DNA from 3 places in the Nonomuraea mangrovi genome. Region 1 is predicted to be linked to each of the others. Evidence: riboswitches for the same ligand, from Rfam matches in the RefSeq annotation. Region 1 holds a riboswitch; each other region holds the start of a gene.
The links. Region 1 has a riboswitch for thiamine pyrophosphate ahead of thiO (glycine oxidase ThiO). Riboswitches for the same ligand answer to the same signal wherever they lie in the genome.
Positions count from the first base shown of each region.

Region 2: it holds a riboswitch for thiamine pyrophosphate, as region 1 does, so the genes downstream of both, ACFSKW_RS14390 (purine-cytosine permease family protein) here and thiO (glycine oxidase ThiO) in region 1, are expected to answer to the same signal.
Region 3: it holds a riboswitch for thiamine pyrophosphate, as region 1 does, so the genes downstream of both, thiC (phosphomethylpyrimidine synthase ThiC) here and thiO (glycine oxidase ThiO) in region 1, are expected to answer to the same signal.

Region 1 covers NZ_JBHUFV010000061.1:436,273-443,130, reverse strand. The annotation lists gene pknB (Stk1 family PASTA domain-containing Ser/Thr kinase) at 1-1,228, opposite strand, end outside; gene ACFSKW_RS41015 (thiazole synthase) at 1,562-2,317, opposite strand; gene thiS (sulfur carrier protein ThiS) at 2,310-2,510, opposite strand; gene thiO (glycine oxidase ThiO) at 2,510-3,622, opposite strand; TPP riboswitch at 3,611-3,726, opposite strand; gene ACFSKW_RS41000 (NAD(P)/FAD-dependent oxidoreductase) at 3,784-4,953, shown strand; gene ACFSKW_RS40995 (Rv2175c family DNA-binding protein) at 4,984-5,358, shown strand; gene thiE (thiamine phosphate synthase) at 5,336-5,968, shown strand; gene ACFSKW_RS40985 (polyprenyl synthetase family protein) at 5,978-6,858, opposite strand, start outside.
Region 2 covers NZ_JBHUFV010000022.1:33,618-40,475, forward strand. The annotation lists gene ACFSKW_RS14380 (PAS domain S-box protein) at 35-1,873, opposite strand; gene ACFSKW_RS14385 (methylated-DNA--[protein]-cysteine S-methyltransferase) at 1,936-2,478, shown strand; gene ACFSKW_RS14390 (purine-cytosine permease family protein) at 2,475-3,815, opposite strand; TPP riboswitch at 3,805-3,915, opposite strand; gene ACFSKW_RS14395 (hypothetical protein) at 4,256-5,140, opposite strand; gene ACFSKW_RS14400 (rhodanese-like domain-containing protein) at 5,320-5,640, shown strand; gene ACFSKW_RS14405 (Fpg/Nei family DNA glycosylase) at 5,648-6,526, opposite strand; gene ACFSKW_RS14410 (TenA family protein) at 6,593-6,858, opposite strand, start outside.
Region 3 covers NZ_JBHUFV010000003.1:385,505-392,362, reverse strand. The annotation lists gene ACFSKW_RS02025 (response regulator) at 1-296, shown strand, start outside; gene ACFSKW_RS02020 (hypothetical protein) at 383-814, shown strand; gene ACFSKW_RS02015 (phosphoribosylanthranilate isomerase) at 824-1,411, shown strand; gene ACFSKW_RS02010 (serine hydrolase domain-containing protein) at 1,536-2,735, shown strand; gene thiC (phosphomethylpyrimidine synthase ThiC) at 2,870-4,552, opposite strand; TPP riboswitch at 4,545-4,655, opposite strand; gene ACFSKW_RS02000 (CDP-alcohol phosphatidyltransferase family protein) at 4,797-5,426, shown strand; gene ACFSKW_RS01995 (sugar phosphate nucleotidyltransferase) at 5,431-6,858, shown strand, end outside.

The sequences.
Region 1 (6,858 bases):
CGTCGTACTGCCCCTGCGCCACCTTCACCACGAAGCCGTTCTTGGCGGCCTCGCTCTTGGCGACGGCGATGCTCCGCCCGACGAGGTCGGGCACGATCGCGTACTTGTTCTGCGCGAAGTACCAGCCGGTCAGGCCGACCGCGACCACCATCAGCGCGGCCAGCGTCACCAGGAACCAGTTGGGCCTGAACCCGCTCCGGGCGCGCCTGTGCGCGGGCGGCTCGCCGCCCTGCCCCGCGGGCGCGGTCAGCACCTCGGCGCGGGGCGCCACCAGCGTCGGGTTCGGCGCGGCCACCTTCGGCTGGGAGGGCTGCTGCGGATGCGGCTGCGAGGCGTTGGGCATGAAGTGCTGGCCCGTCGAGTACGGCGGGCTCGACTCCCTCGGCACCATCCTGTGCGCGTCGACGGCCGCCACCAGCATCGCGGAGGCGTCGGCCGGACGGTCCTGCGGATCGCGCGCGGTCGCCTGGGCCACCAGCGTGTCGATCAGCGGTGGCACCTCGGGGATCAGCGAGGAGGGCGGCGGGACGGTGTCGTGAACGTGCCGGTAGGCGACCGACATCGGCGTCTCGCCGTCGTACGGCTGGCGGCCGGTCACGAGCTCGAACAGCATGATGCCGGCGGCGTAGACGTCGCTGCGGACGTCGGCTCCTCCGGTGGTCACCTGCTCGGGCGACATGTAGCCGATCGTGCCGATCATCATGCCCGTGCGCGTCTGGTTCGTCGCCTCGATGGCCCTGGCAAGGCCGAAGTCGACGACCTTGACCCTGCCGTCGTCGGTCAGCAGGACGTTCTCCGGCTTCATGTCACGGTGGACCATGCCCTGCTGGTGGGCGGCGCCGAGCGCGGCCAGCACCGGGATCATGATCTCCAGCGCCTCGCGGGCGGGCAGCCTGCCCCGCGCCCGCAGCACGTCGCGCAGCGTCTTGCCGGGCACGTACTCCATCGACAGGTACACCACGTCGCCGTCGGTACCCTGGTCGAAGACGTGCACCACATTGGGGTGCGAGAGGCTGGCCACCGACTTGGCCTCGCCGATGAACCTGCGCACGAACGCCGGGTCCTCGGCCAGCGAGGAGTGCATGACCTTCAGCGCGACCGTGCGGTCGAGCCGGATGTCGAGCGCAAGGTAGACCGTCGCCATCCCGCCCCGGGCGATCCGGGACTCGATGCGATAGCGCCCGTCGAGCAGTCGCCCTACCAGGGGGTCCGCGATCGTCGTGTCCACCCCGCAGAGTTTACGGGCGATTCGCCCCCGGCAGGGCCCGACAATCCCAAACCGATGCCCGTTTGATTCATGATCTTGAACAGGCCTGTGGGACGTGCGGGTGGCCGTCTGGCCGGGGTTTCCCGGGGTGTCGCGCGTGCCGGCGGACGGGGCTTCTCCGCCTCTCGTCGGCAACCCCCGGACGGGCGCACCGCCGCGCCTGCCATCCCCGCCGGCCCGCGGGGCAGAGGGAGGGGACGGCGCGGTCTTCTCGAGGAGACCGGCGGCCGGCGGGGCTTCCGGAGGGAGCAGGAGGGCCGTGCTCTGAAAGATCGCCGGGGTCGGAGGGCGGGGTCAGAGGGTGGTCGGGGAGGACGCCTCGGCGTAGCGGCGGCGGGGGATGCGGCCCGCCTGGCGGGCCAGCCGTCCCGCCTGCACCGCGGCGCGCATCGCCGATGCCATCAGCTCGGGCCGCTGCGCCCGGGTGACCGCCGTCGCCAGCAGCACGGCGTCGCAGCCGAGCTCCATCGCCAGCGCCGCGTCGCTCGCCGTGCCGATGCCCGCGTCGAGGATCACCGGCACCGAGGCGGCCTCCACGATCAGCTCGATGTTGTGCGGGTTGCGGATGCCGAGCCCCGAGCCGATCGGCGCGCCCAGCGGCATCACCGCCGCGCACCCGGCCTGCTCCAGCCGCCGCGCCAGCGCCGGGTCGTCCCCGATGTACGGCAGGACCACGAACCCGTCGGCCACCAGCCGCTCGGCCGCGTCGAACGTCTCGATCGGATCGGGCAGCAGCGTCCGCTCGTCGTTGATGACCTCGAGCTTGACCCAGTTCGTGCCCAGCGCCTCGCGGGCCAGCCGCGCCGTCAGCACCGCCTCACCCGCCGTGAAGCACCCCGCGGTGTTCGGCAGGACCTTGATCTGGCGCGAGCGCAGCACGTCGAGGACCGAGCCCCTGGCGCCGGGGTCGAGGCGGCGCATGGCGACGGTGGTCAGCTCGGTGCCGGAGGCGACCAGCGCCTGGTCGAGCACCTCGAGGGAGGGCGCGCCTCCGGTGCCCATGATGAGCCTGGAGGAGAACTTCTCTCCGGCGATGATCAGCTCATCCACCCTGCACCGCCGTGAGGATCTCGATCCTGTCGCGGTCGGCCAGCGCCGTGGTCGCCCACGTACCCCTGGTGACCACCTCGTCGTTGACCGCCACGGCCACGCCCGTGGTCTGGGACGTCAGCCGCTGGACGGCCTGGGCCACGGTGGTGCCGTCGGGCACGTCGTGCGCGGCCCCGTTGATCGTCACGTGCATCAGATACTTCCTTGTCCGGCTGTCTGGAACCGCTGCGGCGAGCACAGGGCGGCCAGGTCGCCCTCCTCGCCCTGGAGGAGCGCGGTGGTGAGAGGGGACAGCAGCACGCCGCCCCTGTGGTGTCCGGTGGCCAGGGTGAGGCCGGGGCCGTACGGGCCGATGAGCGGCAGGTTGTCGGGGGTGCACGGCCGCAGGCCCGCCTCGATGTCGGCCACCTGCAGCTCGGTGACGCCGGGGACCAGTTCCCTCGCGTCGCGCAGCAGCTCGTACAGGCCGCCGGCCGTCACCCGGGTGTCGAAGCCGAGCTCTTCCTGGGTGGCGCCGACGACCAGCTCGCCGTCACCGCGCGGCACCAGGTAGACGGGCGAGCCGTGGACCATGCCGCGCACGCATCTGCCCAGCAGAGGGGAGGGCGAGCGCAGGCGCATGATCTGGCCCTTGACAGGGCGCACGGGCAGGCCGGCCAGGCCGCCGCTCCACGCGCCCGCCGCCAGCACGACCCGGTCGCCGAGCACGACGTCGCCGGCGCCCGTCTTCTCGTCAGGGGCCAGCCGTACGCCCACCACGGCCGTGCCGTCGCGGACCAGCTCTGTCACGCGCCGCCGTTCCACAGGGACGCCGGACCGCTCCAGGGCGGCCAGCAGGGCCGCGGTGACGCGCCTGGGGTCCACCCACGCGTCGCCCTCGGCGAGCACGCCACCTCTGACCGACGGCGCCAGCATCGGCTCCAGGCGGCGGCACTCGCGCCCCGTCAGCCGCCGCACCGGCAGCCCGAGCTTGTCCATGAACGCCGCCAGCTCCTCGAGCGCCGCCATGTCGTCGGAGCCGAAGGCGAGGTCCATGGTGCCCTGCGTGCGGTAGTCGAGGGCGAGCCCGCTGTCGGCCTCCAGTTCGGCGGCGAAGGCGGGCCAGCGTTCGAGGGCCGCCAGCCCCAGCCTGAGCAGCGGCTCCTCGGTGTAGGACACCTCGCTGACCGGGGCCAGCATGCCGGCGGCCGCGTGAGAGGCGCCCGAGGCCGGGGCCGGGTCGATCACCGTGACCCGGGCGCCCGAGCGGGCCAGACGCCAGGCGACGGACAGGCCCACCACGCCGCCGCCCACGATCAGATCCATCTCGCTCCCTTCGCCGGCATGATCCGGATCAGGTGTCTTGCGGTCGAAGGCCCTTCGAAGCCTTCCTCTCAGCCCGGTACGGCCGGACTCCCGCGCGTCTTCTCCGAACAAGCCTACTCATGGCCCGGACCCTGGTCGCCGGCGGTGGATTGGTTAAGGTCATGAGCGTGAATCATGTCGTGGTTGTGGGCGCGGGACTGGCAGGCATACGCAGCGTCGAGGCCCTCAGGTCTCGCGGATTCAGCGGCAGGATCACGCTGATCGGGGAGGAGCGGCACCGGCCCTACGACCGTCCGCCCCTGTCGAAGGCCGTGCTGCTCGGCACCGCCGACTCCAGCTTCGTCGACTCCGATCTCGACGCCATGGACGTGGAGCACAGGCCGGGGGTGTCGGCCAAGGGGCTGCGCGACGGCGTGGTGGAGACGACCGAGGGCGAGATCTCCTACGACGGCCTGGTCATCGCCACAGGAGCCGAGCCGATCAGGCTCCACGGCGAGGGCCGCCAGCACGTGCTGCGCACCCTCGACGACGCCCTGACCCTGCGCGCCCTGCTGGTCGAGAACGCCAAGGTCACGATCATCGGGGCGAGCTGGATCGGCGCCGAGGTGGCCACGGCCGCGCGCAGGGCGGGCTGCGAGATCACGGTCCTGGAGGCGGGTCCCACGCCGCTCTCGCACGTGGTCGGCCGCGAGGTGGGCGCCGACACCATCCCCTGGTACGAGGGGATGGACCTACGGCTCGACACCATGGTCGCCTCCGTCGACGAGGGAGGGGTGTCGCTGGTCAACGGCGGTTTCATCGAGGCCGACGTGGTGGTGGCGGGCATCGGCGTCCGCCCGGCGGTCGAGTGGCTCGCGGGCTCCGACATCGACCTGCACAACGGGGTCGTCACCGACGAGCACCTGAGGACCTCCCTGCCGAACGTCGTCGCCGTCGGCGACTGCGCCGCGTGGTGGTCGCGCCGCTTCCACACCAGACTGCGGGTGGAGCACTGGGACACCGCGCTCAACGCCCCCGAGGTCGCCGTGGCGACGCTGCTGGGCGACGACGCCGTGTACGATCCGGTCCCGTACTTCTGGTCGGAGCAGTTCGGCCACATGGTGCAGTACGCGGGCCACCACGCGGGCGCGCGCCTGCTGCGCCGTGGCGATCCCACGGCGGCCAAGTGGTCGGTCTGCTGGTTGACAGACGAAGACAGGCTCGCGGGGGTGCTGACGGTCAACAAGCCCCGCGACCTCGTCCAGGGCCGGAGGATCATCGAGTCAGGGCAGCGCATGGACCCCCTCAGACTGGAAGATCCCGAGGTCGCGATACGTGACTGTGTAGTTTGAAGATGGATGCGATGTGGTAGTGGTGGATTCGTGACGCTTTCTGTTGCGCAGATAGACCGGGAAACGGACCAGCTCGTGGGTGAGTGGCTGACGCTCCCCGAAGTGGCCGACCGCCTCGACCTCACGATCGGGCGGGCCAAGCAGCTCCTGAAGGACCACAAGCTCCTCGGCGTACGGCGGGGCTCCGGCGGCCCTCAGGTCCCAGCGGTGTTCCTCGACGGCAAGGACGTGGTGAAGGGCCTGTCCGGCACGCTCATGCTCCTGCTGGACGCGGGTTACGACGACGTCGAGGCGATGCGCTGGCTGTTCACTCCCGACGAGTCCCTGCCCGGCTCGCCCATCGACGCGATCAAGGCCGGTCGCCACACCGAGGTCAAGCGGCGTGCCCAGGCGCTCGGTTTCTGAGGCCAGGCTCTACCTCTGCACCGACGGCAGGAGGGAGCGCGGCGACCTGGCCGACTTCCTCGACGCGGTGCTGAGCAACGGGGTCGACATCGTCCAGCTCAGGGAGAAGGGCCTGGAGGCGCGCGAGGAGCTCGCGCTGCTCGAGGTCTTCCGCGACGCGTGCGACCGCCACGGCAAGCTCATGGCGGTCAACGACAGGGCGGACCTCGCCTTCGCGGCCAGGCCCGACATCCTCCACCTCGGCCAGGACGACCTGCCGGTGACCGTCGCGCGGGAGATTCTCGGCGACGACATCCTCATCGGCAGGTCCACCCATGCGGCGGGGGAGGCCTCCGCCGCCGCCGTCGAGGAGGGCGTCGACTACTACTGCTGCGGTCCGATCTGGCCCACCCCGACGAAACCGGGACGGCCGGCGCCCGGCCCCGACCTGCTCAGGTACGCGGCGACGCTCGGTGACCGTCCATGGTTCGGCATCGGCGGCATCGACCTCGACAACCTGGACGAGGTCAGGTCCTACGGCGTGAGCCGCGTCGTGGTCGTCAGGGCGATCACCGAGGCCGACGACCCGGGGGCGGCCGCCGCCGAGTTCGCCAAGCGGCTGGCGTCGTAGCGGGGCCGCTCAGGTCTTGCGCGTGGTGGCGGCCACCGCCAGCTCGGCCAGCGCCGCACGGGCCTCGGCGGTGATCGGCGCGTCGTCGAGCGAGGTCAGTGCCTCCTCCAGGTACGTGCCGATCATCTCCTCGCACGCCTTGAGCGCGCCGCTGCCCTCGATGATGCCGCGCAGCTCGGCCACCCCCTCCGCGTCGAGGTCGGGGTCGCCGAGCAGCCTGCGGACGGTCGCGGCGTCCTCGGGGGTCGCCGAGGCCAGGGTGCGGGCGATGAGCATGGTGCGCTTGCCCTCGCGCAGGTCGTCACCGGCGGGCTTGCCGGTCTCGACGGGGTCGCCGAACACGCCGAGGATGTCGTCGCGCAGCTGGAAGGCGATGCCGACGCGGTTGCCGTACTCCACGCACAGCTCGTCGATCCACGGCGCGTTCCCGCCCGCGGCCAGCGTGAGGCCGAGCCTGAGGGGCTGCTCCACCGAGTACTTGCCGCTCTTGTAGAGCGCCACCCGCAAGGCCGACTCGAAGGTGTTCTCGCCGTGCGCCTGCTCCAGCAGGTCGAGGTACTGCCCGCACATCAGCTCGGTGCGCATGTGGTCGTGGTAGGGCTGGGTGGCGTTCAGGTGGGGCAGCCCGCATGAGCGCCACATCTCGCCCGACCAGATCAGCAGCAGGTTGCCCAGCAGGATCGCCGCGCCCTCGCCGAACTGCTCGGCCGAGCCGTACCAGTCGCTCTTCTCGTGCAGGCGCTGGAAGCGGCGGTGCGCCGAGGGCATGCCCCTGCGCAGGTCGCTCTTGTCCATCACGTCGTCGTGCACCAGGGCGCTGGCCTGCAGCAGCTCCAGCGAGGCCGCCGCGACGAAGATGCCCGGCTCGTCGGAGCCGCCCGCCGCGCGCC
Region 2 (6,858 bases), on a different contig from region 1:
TGGACGATAGATCAGCTCATCCGTGACCGGCTCGTTACTGCCTCGGTGTGTCGGGCGAGATAGTAAGAACCAGCCGCATTCGGGTCCCTCCTGCGGGGCGCGGATGGGCCGTGACCTCGCCGCCTTGCGCCCTCGCGAGGCTCCGCACGATGTAGAGACCGAGCCCCACACCGCCGAATCTGCGGCGGTCGCCGCTCTCGGCCTGGACGAATCTCTCGAAGATCCGGTCGCGGTCGGCGGGGGCGATTCCGACGCCCTCGTCGTCGACGACCACGACCACGCGCTCGTCCTCGGCCCACGCCGCGACGCTGATCAGCCCCCCGTCCGGGGAGTACTTGAAGGCGTTCTCCAGGAGCTGGCCGAGCACGATGTCGGTCGCCAGCGCGTCGCCCCTGACGTCGGGCAGGTCCTCGGGGATGACCACCTCGACCCTGTGCGTGTCGGACAGCACCGGCAGGCCGAGCGTGGCGGCGTGGATGCGCTCGGCGAGGCTGAAGGTCTCGATGCGGACCTTGAGCTCCTCGGCTCCGGCACGGGCACCGAGCAGCAGGTGGTCCATGAGCTGGCCGAGCGATCTGGCCCGCTCGGCGATGGTGTGGACGGCGGAGCGCCGCTCGGGGTCGGTCAGCTTGTCCCACCGGGAGTCGAGCGTGCTGGCGAACCCCCGCACGATCGTGATCGGCGTGCGCAGTTCGTGGCTGGTCGTGGCCAGGAATAGGTCCTTGGCCTCCTCCAGCTCCTTGGCGGCGGTGATGTCGCGGAAGTCGATCACCATCTCGCCGGTCTCCTCGATCTTCGCGCTGACGACGTCGAGCCAGCGCCCGCTCTCGAGCTGGAAGGTGAGCTTCTCACCCGGCGCGGGCAGCGGGAACGGCGGCGGCCTGCCGATCATCTCGTCGGCGGCGACTCCGGTGAGCTCCCCAGCGGCGGGGTTCCACTGGATCACCCGCCCGTCCTCGTCCAGCACCGCGATGCCGTCGGCGCTGGCGTCGAAGACCGCCCGCTCGTGCGCCCGCTGGCGCAGCACCTCCTGGTAGGCCATGGCGTTGCCGACCGCGATGCCCGCGTGACCCGCCAGCAGCTCCAGCAGTTCCAGCTCGACGTGCCCCGGTTTTCGGTCGGCGAACAGGGCGTAGAGCGCTCCATAGGGGCGCCCGCCCACGGCGGCCAGGCCGAGCGCGATCGTGTGCAGTCCTGGTAATGCGGCCCATATGAGATCGTCGAGGCCCGTCGACTCCAGCATCACCGTCTTGCCCGTGCGCATCAGCTTGCCCACGAGGCTGCTGCGCAGGTCGGCGGTGGCGTCCCTGAGCGTCTCCGGCATCTGGTGGGCGCTGACCAGCCGCAGCCGCTCCTTCTCGATGAGCACGAAGCCGCCCGCGTCGGCTCCGGTCAGCTCGGTGAGGCTGGCGGCGATGCGATCGAGTACGGCGGGCAGCTCCAGCTCGGCGTTGATGTCACCGACCACGTCGGTGAGCCTGCGCACCAGCCTGGCCCTGCGCGCCACCCTGTCGCGCGCGGCGACGTCGTCCTCCGTCGGGTGGTGGACGTGCACGTAGCCGACGACGGCGTTGCCCTGGAGCAGGGCGCTGGTGTCGACCCGCACGTCGAGGAGCGTGCCGTCCCTGCGGAAGCGCTTGGTGCGCAGCGAGACCTGGCCGCCCGTGCGAACCCTCTCGAGCACCGCGTTGTGCTCGGCGGTCAGCTCAGCGGGGACGAGCGGCGCGCGCCGCCCGACCATCTCCTCATGGCTCCACCCGAACAACCGCTCCGCCGCAGGATTCCAGACCAGCACGGCCTGGTCCCTGTCGAGCACGACGACCGCGTTGGGGGCGCTGGAGAGTACGGCTGCGGTGATCTCCTCGTCACCCACCTTTCCATAGTGCCGGTGGCGCGGTCGCTCCGTGGCCTGATCCGTCCGATACGCTGCGGGTTATGTCGGCTGGCGAGCTCGATGCCCTGGTGAGGATCACCTCACCCACCTACCGCGCCGAGCGACCGCCGGATGTCGCCATCGGAACCTACGACGGCGCGGTGGGGACGCTCGTGCTCGCGGTGACGGGCAAGGGCGTCGTCGCCTGCAGCTTCGACGACGAGCACGCGGTCTTCGAGCGGGTCTCTCGGGCGGTCGGCGGCCTCGTGGGCCCCGACCCGCGCCGCCTCGACCCGGTGCGGCGCGAGCTCGACGCCTACTTCTCCAGGCGCCTGCGCGCCTTCACCGCCCCCGTCGACCTACAGCTGGCCACACCGTTCGCGCGTACCCTCCTGCAGATGACGATGGCCGTGCCGTACGGCACCGGCACCACCACGCGCGAGCTGGCGGCCCGCATCGGACGGCCGCAGGCGCTCCACGCGGTGGGCAGCGCGCTCAACGGCAACCCGGTGTGCGTGATCGTGCCCTGCCACCGGGTCGCCGATCGCGACGGCTACCCCGGAGGCGCCACCGCGCTCGAACGCCTGCTGCGCGTCGAGGGCTAGCGCCGCCGTACCCGGCCGATGGCCAGGGTGACCAGGCCCGCGACCAGGAAGGCTCCCACGGCCGCGCTCATCCACGGCTGGCGGGTGAAGCCGAGCGCCGCGCGGGCGCCGTCCCAGATCGCCGCCCACCACGGGATCGTGGACGGCGCTGCCAGCAGCCACCACGCGCAGAACCCGAGCGCCCACGGGATGATCATGAGCCAGCGGGAAGGGGCGTTCTCGCTGGTGTCCCAGGTCCTGGCGGTGCCGAGCACGAAGTAGTCGACCACGAGCACGCCGAGCATCGGCACGAACACGGCGCCGATGATGCTGAGGAAGGCGCTGTAGGAGTTGACGTCGACGAGGAGCGCCACGCCGATGGTCAGCACGCCGATCGCCACCGAGAACAGGCGCCGGTCGACGCGGGGCATGAGGTTCTGCAGCGACATGGCCACGGAGTAGACGTTCGCGAACGACTGGTCGGTCTCGCGCAGCACCAGGACGCCGAAGAACAGCGCGCCCAGGGGTGCGGCGACGAACGGGCCGAAGACCGCGGTCGGGTCGTTGAGCACGGCGTCGTGCCCGGCGATCGCGACCGCGTAGACGCCGATGGCCAGGCACGCGACCTGCGCGATCGTGTAGCCGCTCACCACACCGGTGAAGGCGGCCGAGCTGCTGCGCGAGTGCCTGGCGAAGTCGGCGGCCAGCGGCACCCAGGAGACCGACAGCGCGATGACGAAGTCGACGGCGGGAGCGAAGGCGTCCCAGCTGCCGCCGGTCTGCACGGGGGCGCTCTGCAGGAGCGTCACCGCGAACCAGACGGTCGAGATGATCACCCCGACCGTGACGACCCGCCTGATCAGCCTGATCGCGCCGAGCGGGTAGATCGTCAGTCCCGTGGTGATCGCACCCGCGACGACCACCCAGACCGCGTACGGCACGGCGTCACCGAAGATCGCCTGGGCGCCCATGGAGATGACCCACAGCTCGAACGCGCCCCATCCGAGCATCTGGATGATGTTGAGCACGGTCGGGACGTAGGACAGCCTGGCCCCGAACAGGCCTCTGAGCAGCACCATCGCCGGTTTCCCCGTCTGGACGCCGGGGATGGCGGCCAGACCGACCATGGCGGTTCCGACGAGGCTGCCGACGACGGTGGCGGTGACCGCGGCGGTCATGGTCAGCGGGTTGTCGTCGAGCAGCGGATTGATGAGGAAGAGGGCGAAGGAGAAGCCGAGGAGGCTGACCCCGAGGTTGGCCCAGAAGGCGCCCTGGTCGAGGACGCCCAGCGTTCTCGGCGGGGCCTCGTCGAGGGTCAGCGGTACTTCGGCATGCTTCGGATCGACGACGTGCGTCATCACACGCTCCCTACGCCGGCATTACCCGGACAGGTTCATGCGGTCGGCAACGGCAGTTGCCCTCTCAGCCCGGTTGCCCCGAGCTCCCGCGGTTTGGACTTGTGAGTGCGGCCGGGGTCTGCCCAGCTCGCGCCCCAATGATGCACCATTTGTCCGCGTTCAACCACCCCTGCGTCTCGACGCGCCATGTCTTGGACCGGCGTCCGTGGACGTCCATCAAAGAACAACCATGCACGGCTGTGGCTGTACTTTCCAACCGTACGAATGCCCCACTGAACAGGAGGGGGATACCTCTCCTGCCGCGTCATCAGGAGCTGCGCACGCAACGCATGCATGTGCCTCTAAGCAGCGATCGTTGGGCGCACTGTAGGACGCCTGAAGACTTGGCCGTGAAGCGGCGACCGATCAAGAAGCCGAGGCTGCGCAGCAAGGTCGACGCCTCACATCGCGGAACCTGGAACCCCGGACAACTCGCTGGTGGTGATCGAACGAAGCGTCGGCACCAGGGAGACCAATGCGGCCTCGCCGGCACTGTCGCTGACGAGCCGCACCAACGCGATTCCGCGCCTGGTCACGACGATCGCACGAGCGCCGTCAGTGCGGGCCCACACGTCCCGGGAGACACGACGGCACGCGCCCGGGCGCCCGTCCGACTCCGGGTCGGGTTGGGCGCAAGCTGCCTTGGGCGTCGCAGCCTTCGCCTTCCTGACGAATACCTCGACGTTTGAGCCATCTCCCTCGTGCTGATAGGTGAGCCTCAGCGTTGAGGGGAGTCCCCATTCGTCGACCCAGGCCGGCCGGTAGCCGTCGACCGCAACCAGCGGCAGACCAGAGCGATCGATCCTGACGGCTCTGGCCGCCTCGTCGATGCTGCCTTGGAGGACGGCCACCGCGCAGTACAGGACGAGCACGGCGCCGGTCGTGGAGAGGCTAAGCACCTTCCTCCCCGGCATGACCAGCGCGGTCGCCGCGACATAGCCGCTAGCCCCGATGCCCATGAAGATCAGCGTTCCCTGGACGATACCGAAGTCCATGATCTCAGGCATGGTCAGCCGCTCAAGGCAGGCGCCGAAGAGCAGCATGATGATGAACGGTGCCACGCCCGCGACCACGCCCCAAAGCGGCAAGACGGCCAGCCTGCACAGCAGCAATCCCAAGGGGAAGGGCACGAAGAGCATCAACATGGCGCCGGTGCCGTCGTCTTCCGGCCCGTGGGACCACAAGATGCTCTCCAGCAGCCCGATCACGGCCCCCGCGAGCGCGGCCCGGAGTAATGCGTTCATCCCCAGATCTTGCACCGGTTTGAGGCTGACCGCCCCGATCATGGGTGATTCCCTTCACACTGCTCCCGGGGTCCGCCTGAGAACCAACGCTCAGGACACGTAAGAGAGCCCCCCACCGGGAAAGGCCAACGCGGACGACCCGGATTCGCACGTGGCCGCCCTTCCGGGAGTCTCGTCCTCCACGGGAGGTCGTGGTGCGGCGGGTCCGCGAGAATGGAGGTATGACCGTTCCCGAGATCAACGTGACCGACATGCCCGCCGGTGCCTTCCTGCTCGACGTCCGCGAGAACGACGAGTGGGCGGCGGGCCACGCCCCGGACGCCACCCACATCCCGCTCGGCGAGCTCCAGGCCCGTGTCGACGAGCTGCCCTCCGGCCCCGTCTACGTCGTGTGCAGGGTCGGCGGCCGTTCCGCGCACGCCGCCGCGTGGCTCAACCACATCGGCCGCGAGGCGGTCAACATCGGCGGCGGCATGCAGTCGTGGGAGATGGCGGGCAGGCCCCTGGTGAGCGAGACCGGCCGGCCCCCGTTCGTCGCCTGACGGGCGCCTACTTGAGCAGCTTCGACATGCGCCGGTCCGCGAGGATCTTGCCCTCGGTCTGACACGTCGGGCAGTACTGCAGGGACGAGTCCGCGAAGGACACCTCGCGGATCGTGTCGCCGCACACGTCGCACGCCTGCCCCGCCCTGTTGTGGACGCGCAGCCCCGACTTCTTCTCCGCCTTGAGGTCCTTGGCGGCCAGCCCGTGGGCCCGCTCCATCGCGTCTCTCAACGTGGTGACGATCGCCTCGTGCAGGTCGGCGATCTGCGCGTCCGTCAGCGTCGCGGCGATCTTGAAGGGTGACATCCGCGCCGCGTGCAGCACCTCGTCGGAGTAGGCGTTGCCGATGCCCGCGATGATCTTCTGGTCTCTCAGCAGGCCCTTGATCTGGGTACGGTTACCGCCCACGATCCGCTTCAACGCCTGCACGGTGAACTCGGGCACGAGCGGGTCGGGCCCCAGCGAGGCGATGCCGGGCACCTCCATCGGGTCCTTGACCACGTAGACGGCCAGGCGTTTCTGCGTGCCGGCCTCGGTCAGCTCGAAGCCTGGCGCCGCGCCGTCGTCGCCGGGCGCCAGCCGTACCCGGGCGGCGAGCGGGCCCTTGCCAGGACGGACGGGCTTGGCGCCTGACAGATCCTCGCGCCAGCGCAGCCAGCCGGCCCTGGACAGGTGCGTGACCAGGTGGAGACCGTCGCAGTCGAGGTCGAGGAACTTGCCGTGCCTCGCCACGCCGGTCACCGTCAGCCCGCCGAGCGCGGTGACGGGCGGATCGAAGGTCTTGAGCGCCTGGAAGGCGACCACGTCGACGGCCAGGACCGTGCGGCCGACCGCCCGCTCGCGCAGGAACTCGGCGAGCGACTCCACTTCGGGAAGTTCCGGCATGCGTCCAGATTAAGGCGCGCCCTCCCCTGGCGGGCAACCAAACGGTTGATCAACGAAGGGCGGCGCTCAGGGGACGTCCCAGAAGGCCAGTTCGTGGCGCATGCCCTCGGCGAACAGGGCCGTCGCCCTGGAGAGGTCCGGGGCCGCCTCGTCGATCATCTCGGCGATCCGCCCGGTCAGGGCCGCGAAACCGGGGTCGGCGTAGGTGTCGACCCAGGCACGGTAGCGGGGCTCCTCCGGCTTGTTCTCCGCGAGGATCCGGCCGAGCGTGGAATACCCCCACATGCACGGGTAGAGCGCGGCGAGACCCTCGGCGTAGTCGGCGGCCGACT
Region 3 (6,858 bases), on a different contig from region 1:
CCTCCGTCCTGCGCAGGGTCGTCGAGCGGGCGCTGGCCGCCGAGCAGCAGACCACGCCCACCCCCGCCGGGCTCACCGAGCGCGAGCTCGAGGTGCTCGCCCTGGTCGGCACCGGCCTGTCGAACGCCGAGATCGCCGACCGCCTCCACGTCGGCGTCACCACGGTCAAGACTCATGTCGGCTCGGCCATGGAGAAGCTCGGCCTGCGCAACCGCATCCAGGCCGCGGTCGTCGCCCACCGCATCGGCCTGGTCGACGCCGCCTTCCGCCCGGTGCGCCATCCGCCCAGGGGCTGATCGGGGGGTCACCCGGCAGGCTGACGACCCCGCCGGGCCCGCCCGGCCACGATGTGGTCCTCACCTCAGAAGGAAGGACCACCCTCATGCACGACGTGACCTCAGCCACGTCCGTCCCCGTCTCGTCCGGGCTGCTCTACACCCTGCGCGTGCTGGTGCTCGCCCACGCCGTCTCGCTGCTGGTGGCGGCCTCGTTCGCCGGGCAGGCGCTGGTCTACGGCGACACCTCGCTCGTGGCCGACCTCGCGACGGCCGAGACCCATGTCATGATCGGCATGGTCGCTCACCTGGTCGGCCTGCTCCAGGTGATCGCCGCCGTCCTCTACTGGCGTCCCGGCAGGGGCGCGGGCTGGCCCGCCCTCGCGAGCCTCGCCCTGTTCCTGCTCGGCATCGCCCAGCACTTCCTGCTGATCTTCGTCGGCCTCGGCGCGCACGTTCCCAACGGCGTGCTCATGTTCGGCCTGCTGGCCCTCACCACGGTGTGGGCGTGGTCGCCCTCGGCCGCGCGGCGCCGATAGGCTTTGGCCATGTTCGTGAAGATCTGCGGGTTGAGCGAGCCCGAGCACGTCGAGGCGGCCGTCGAGGCCGGCGCCGACGCGATCGGGTTCGTGATGACCCGGAGCCCGCGCAGGGTGAGTCCCGCGCGGGCCGCCGAGCTGGCCGCGCAGGTCCCGGCCCACGTGCTGACCGTCGGCGTCTTCATGGGCGAGCCCGTCGAAGAGGTACGGCAGGCCGCCACGGCCGCAGGGGTGCGGGCCGTCCAGCTGCACGGCCGTCACCCGCACGCGGACTTCACCGCGCTGAAGGACCTCGGTCTCACGCTCGTGCGCGCCGTCCCGGCCGACGCCGACCTGCGGACAGGGGCGTTCGACGAGGACCTGCTGATCGTGGACGCGCCCAGGGCCGGCGCCGGCGAGCCCTGGGACTGGGCGGCCGTCCGCGGCGGCCCCTCGGGCCACTGGCTGCTGGCCGGCGGCCTCGATCCCGGCAACGTACGGCAGGCGATCGCCGCGGCGCAGCCGTGGGGCGTCGACGTCTCCAGCGGCGTGGAGGTCTCCAGGGGCGTGAAGGACTCCGCCCTCATCCGCGCCTTCCTCCAGGCCGCCCGCGCCTGAGACTTCGGTCGCCTCCCCTCCTTTCAGGGGATGAGCGGAGAAGTCCTCCTTCCCGCCGAGGTTTCCATGATCACTGGCATGCCATAGTGAGCCCGTCCGGAAACTTCGCGAGAAGGGCGACAGGATGGCGTGGAAGAGGATGGCCGCACTGGGCCTCGGGGCGCTGCTCGTCTTGGCCGGCGTCGCTCCGGCCGCGCACGCCGCAGGACCGGGGCTCGACAGGAAGGAGCTGCGGCGCACGCTCGAGGAGGTGCCCAAGGGCGGCGTCGCCGGGGCCTACTCCGCCGTCCGGGACGGATGGCGGCACTGGCGCGGCGCGGCGGGCCTGGCCGACCTGGAGGCAGGGCGTCCCACGCGGCCCGCCATGTACCACCGGATCGGCAGCATCACCAAGACCTTCGTCGCCACCGCCGTCCTGCAGCAGGTCGAGCAGGGCAAGGTACGGCTGGACGCCCCCGTCGAGGAGTACCTGCCCGGGCTGCTGCCCGACCGGCGCGTCACCGTCAGGATGCTGCTCAACCACACCAGCCACCTCGGCGACTACGACACCGCGCTGATCACCGGCCCCGACAGCCTCGAAGAGATGCGCGTGCGGCAGTTCAGCGACGAGGAGCTCATCCGCCTCGGCCTCGGCGTCGGCCCGTCGGGGGAGCCGGGCGACTCGCCGGGCAGCTACTCCAACACCAACTACATCGTGCTCGGCCTGCTGCTCGACAAGGTCACGGGGATGTCCGCCGAGCGCTACATCACCCGCCACGTGATCCAGCGGGCGGGACTGTCGCACACGTTCTTCCCGAACACGCCGGAGCTGCCCCGCCCGCACGCGAAGGCGTACACGTCCTTCTTCGGCTCCTTCCCGCTCAGGGACTTCAGCACGTTCAACATGTCGTGGGGCGGCACGGCGGGCGCGATGGTCTCGACGATGGAGGATCTCAACCGCTTCTTCCGCGCGCTGCTCACCGGCGGGTTGATCGGCCAGGACCAGCTCGCGGAGATGCGGAGGACGGGTCCGATCACGCCGGGGCCGGGGGTCCCCGTCACCTTCGACTACGGCCTCGGCCTCATCGCCTACGACACGCCCTGCGGGAAGCTGTGGGGGCATGACGGCGGCGTCATCGGCATGGCGACGCTGTCGCTCAGCACCGAGGAGGGCGGCAGGCAGGCCTCGTCCGGCATCAACACGACCTGGCACCCGGGGACCGAGGCGGGCACGCAGGCCTGGGCCGCGCACACCGTGGGCGCCGTGTGCGGGACCACCGGCAGGTTCACGGCCACCGACGCCAAGAATCTGCTGCTCGACGCGAGCGCGCCCGTGAAGCGCTGACCTCAGGCGTACCCCGGTCTCGCGGTCCCGGTCTCGCGGTCCCGGCCTCCCGGTCCCGGGACCGCGACGACGGCCGGCCCGCGCCGCCCGGCCCCTGCGGCAGGCGGCGCGGGCGTTCCGCGGCAGGTCGGGCCTCAGCGCCGCTCGGGAAGCGGCAGGTAGATCTCGCCGCCGCCGCGCACGAACTCCTCCGCCTTCTCCCGCATCCCCGCCTGCGCCCGCAGGTCGTGGGAGATCCGCATCGAGCAGAACTTCGGCCCGCACATCGAGCAGAAGTGCGCCGTCTTGGCCGGGGTCGCGGGCAGCGTCTCGTCGTGGAAGGCCCGTGCGGTGTCAGGGTCCAGTGAAAGGTCGAACTGGTCCTCCCACCGGAACTCGAACCGCGCATCCGACAGCGCGTCGTCCCACGCCTGCGCCCCCGGGTGCCCCTTGGCCAGGTCCGCGGCGTGCGCGGCGATCTTGTAGGTGATGACGCCGGTCTTGACGTCGTCCTTGTCGGGCAGGCCGAGGTGCTCCTTCGGGGTGACATAGCAGAGCATCGCCGTGCCGTACCAGCCGATCATGGCCGCGCCGATGCCCGAGGTGATGTGGTCGTAGCCGGGCGCGATGTCGGTGACCAGGGGACCGAGGGTGTAGAAGGGGGCGTCGTCGCAGAGCTCGCGCTGCAGCTCCACGTTCTCCTTGATCTTGTGCATCGGCACGTGGCCCGGACCCTCGATCATGACCTGCACGTCGTGCGCGTGAGCGATCGTGGTGAGCTCGCCCAGCGTGCGCAGCTCGGCGAACTGCGCCTCGTCGTTGGCGTCGGCGATCGAGCCCGGCCGCAGCCCGTCGCCCAGCGAGAAGGCGACGTCGTAGGAGGCGAGGATGTCGCACATCTCCTCGAAGTGCTCGTACAGGAAGCTCTCGCGGTGGTGTGCCAGGCACCATGCCGCCATGATCGAGCCGCCGCGGGAGACGATGCCCGTCTTGCGGCCGACGGTGAGCGGCACGTACGCCAGCCGCACCCCCGCGTGGACGGTGACGTAGTCGACGCCCTGCTCGCACTGCTCGATGAGCGTGTCGCGGTAGACCTCCCACGACAGGTGCGCGGCGACCCCGTTGACCTTCTCCAGGGCCTGGTAGAGGGGGACGGTGCCGATCGGGACGGGCGAGTTGCGGATGATCCACTCGCGGGTGGTGTGGATGTCGCGGCCCGTCGACAGGTCCATGACGGTGTCGGCGCCCCAGCGGATGGCCCAGGTCATCTTCTCCACCTCCTCCTCGACGGAGGAGGTGATGGCGGAGTTGCCGATGTTGGCATTGATCTTGACGAGGAAGTTCCTGCCGATGATCATCGGCTCGGTCTCGGGGTGGTTGACGTTGGCGGGGATGATCGCCCTGCCCGCGGCCACCTCCGCGCGGACGAATTCGGGGTCCACGCCCTCCCTGACGGCGACGAACTCCATCTCCCTGGTCACCACGCCCCTGCGGGCGTAGGCGAGCTGGGTGACGGGCGCGCCCGCGGCCCTGAGGGGGTCGCGGCGCTCGCCGGCGAACAGGTTCGCGCCCGCCCGCTTCCAGGCCGCCTGGTCGCGGTAGCCGTCGTCGATGGGCTTGACGTGGCGGCCGCCGTACCTGGCGACGTCGCCGCGGTCGAGGATCCACTGTTCGCGAAGGGGGCGCAGGCCGCGGGTGACGTCGGTCTCCACGCTGGGGTCGGTGTAGGGGCCGGAGGTGTCGTAGACGGTGAAGGATCCGCCGTCGCTCAGCTCGATCCGGCGTGCCGGGACCCTGAGATCGCCCTGGTAGATCTTGGAAAAGCGCGCGCCACTCATCGCGCAAACTCCCTTCGCCGGCATTACCCGGAGCAGGTTCTGGCGGTCGGCGGCTGTAGCCGTCCTCTCAGCCCGGTCACACCGGGCTCCCGCGTTGGTCGGCGCAACCGTAACCCGATCACCGGGGGGCCGCGCAACCCCCGGCTTCTTCGGATGCCCGAAATGCCGCGGCGGTCCGCGAGCGGATCCATCGGGCCACGGCGCGGCAGCGTGCGCTGGTCGGCGACGCAGTAGGGTCGCAAGCGTGAGCGAAACTTCCGCCCCTTCGTCAGCGGAGGACCGGATCTGGACGGTTCCTAACCTGCTGAGCTTCCTGCGTCTCCTCGGTGTGCCCGTGTTCCTTTGGCTGGTTCTCGGACCCAAGGCGGACGGCTGGGCGATCGGGCTGCTCATGGTGGCGGGGTTCACCGACTGGCTCGACGGCAAGATCGCCCGCGCCTGGAACCAGACCAGCAGGCTGGGCCGCCTCATCGACCCGGCCGCCGACAAGCTCTATGTCTTCGCCACCCTCCTCGGCCTGGTGCTCAGGGAGGTGATCCCGTGGTGGCTGGTCGCGATCATCCTGGCACGGGAAATCTTCGTCGGATGTTTCTTCCCCGTGCTCCGCAAATACGGCTACAAGGCACTGCCTGTGCATTTTCTTGGCAAAGCGGCCATGGCCAATCTGATGTACGCCTTCCCGCTGCTCTTCCTGGCCTCGCACACCGGCTCCTGGTATGCCGATATTGCGAGGATTATCGGATGGGCGTTCGCCATTTGGGGAACGGGTCTGTACTGGTGGGCAGGCGTGTTGTATGTGGTACAGGTGCGCCAGCTCGTCACCGCTGCCAAGGGGGAGCTGCGCGAACCCGGGCAAACTGCGACGAAGGAGTGATCGGGTGAAGGCGGTCGTCATGGCAGGCGGGGAGGGCACGAGGTTGCGGCCGATGACCGCGAACCAGCCCAAACCCCTGCTTCCTGTGGTCAACCGCCCGATCATGGAACACGTGCTCCGGTTGCTGCGGAAACACGGCCTGACCGAGACCGTGGTCACGGTCCAGTTCCTTGCCGCGCTGGTGCGCAGCTACTTCGGCGACGGCGACGAACTGGGCATGCGCCTGCACTACGCCACGGAAGACCTTCCCCTCGGTACGGCGGGCAGCGTCAAGAACGCCGCCGACAAACTCCGCGACGACCGCTTCCTCGTCATTTCTGGCGACGCTCTGACCGATATCGATTTATCGGACATGATCCGGTTTCATCGGGAGAATTCGGCCCTCGTCACTATCGGTCTGACGCGCGTCCCCAACCCGCTCGAGTTCGGGATCATCATCGTCGACGATCAGGGCAGGGTGCAGCGTTTCCTCGAAAAGCCCACCTGGGGCCAGGTCTTCTCCGACACGGTGAACACCGGCATCTACGTCATGGAGCCCGAAGTCCTCGACGACGTCCCCGCGGGAGAGGCCGTCGACTGGTCCTCTGACGTCTTTCCCCGCCTGCTCGAACGCGGCGCGCCCATCTACGGCTACGTCTCCGACTGCTACTGGGAGGACGTCGGCACCCACGAGAGCTACCTGAAGGCCCAGGCGGACGCGCTGTCAGGGCGGGTCAAGCTCGACGTCGGCGGCTTCGAGATGTCGCCGGGCGTCTGGGTGGGCGAGGGCGCCGAGGTGGACCCCGAGGCCGTGCTCAAGGGCCCGCTGCTCATCGGCGACTACGTCAAGATCGAGGCGGGCGCCGAGCTGCGCGAGTACACCGTGCTCGGCAGCAACGCCGTCGTGCGCGAGGGCGCCTTCCTGCACCGCGCCGTGGTCCACGACAACGTCTACATCGGTCCGGGCGCCCACCTGCGCGGCTGCGTCATCGGCAAGAACACCGACCTGATGACCGGCGCCCGTATCGAGGAGAACGCCGTCGTCGGTGACGAGTGCGTCATCGAGGCCGAGGCGTACGTCTCCAGCGGCGTCAAGGTCTACCCCTTCAAGACCGTCGAGGCGGGCGCGGTCGTCAACACCAGCGTCATCTGGGAGTCGCGCGGCCAGCGCAGCCTGTTCGGCCCCCGCGGCGTCAGCGGCCTGGTCAACGTCGAGATCACCCCCGAGCTCTGCGTACGGCTGGCCAGCGCCTACGCCACCACCCTGAAGAAGGGCGACCAGGTCATCACCTCGCGCGACTCCTCCCGCGCGGCGAGGGCGCTCAAACGCGCCGTGATCAGCGCGCTGACCGCGGGCGCCATCGACGTGCTCGACCTGGAGGCCATGCCGCTGCCCGTGGCCCGCTTCCACACCTCCCGCAGGCCCGCCAGCGGCGGCATCGCGCTGCGCACC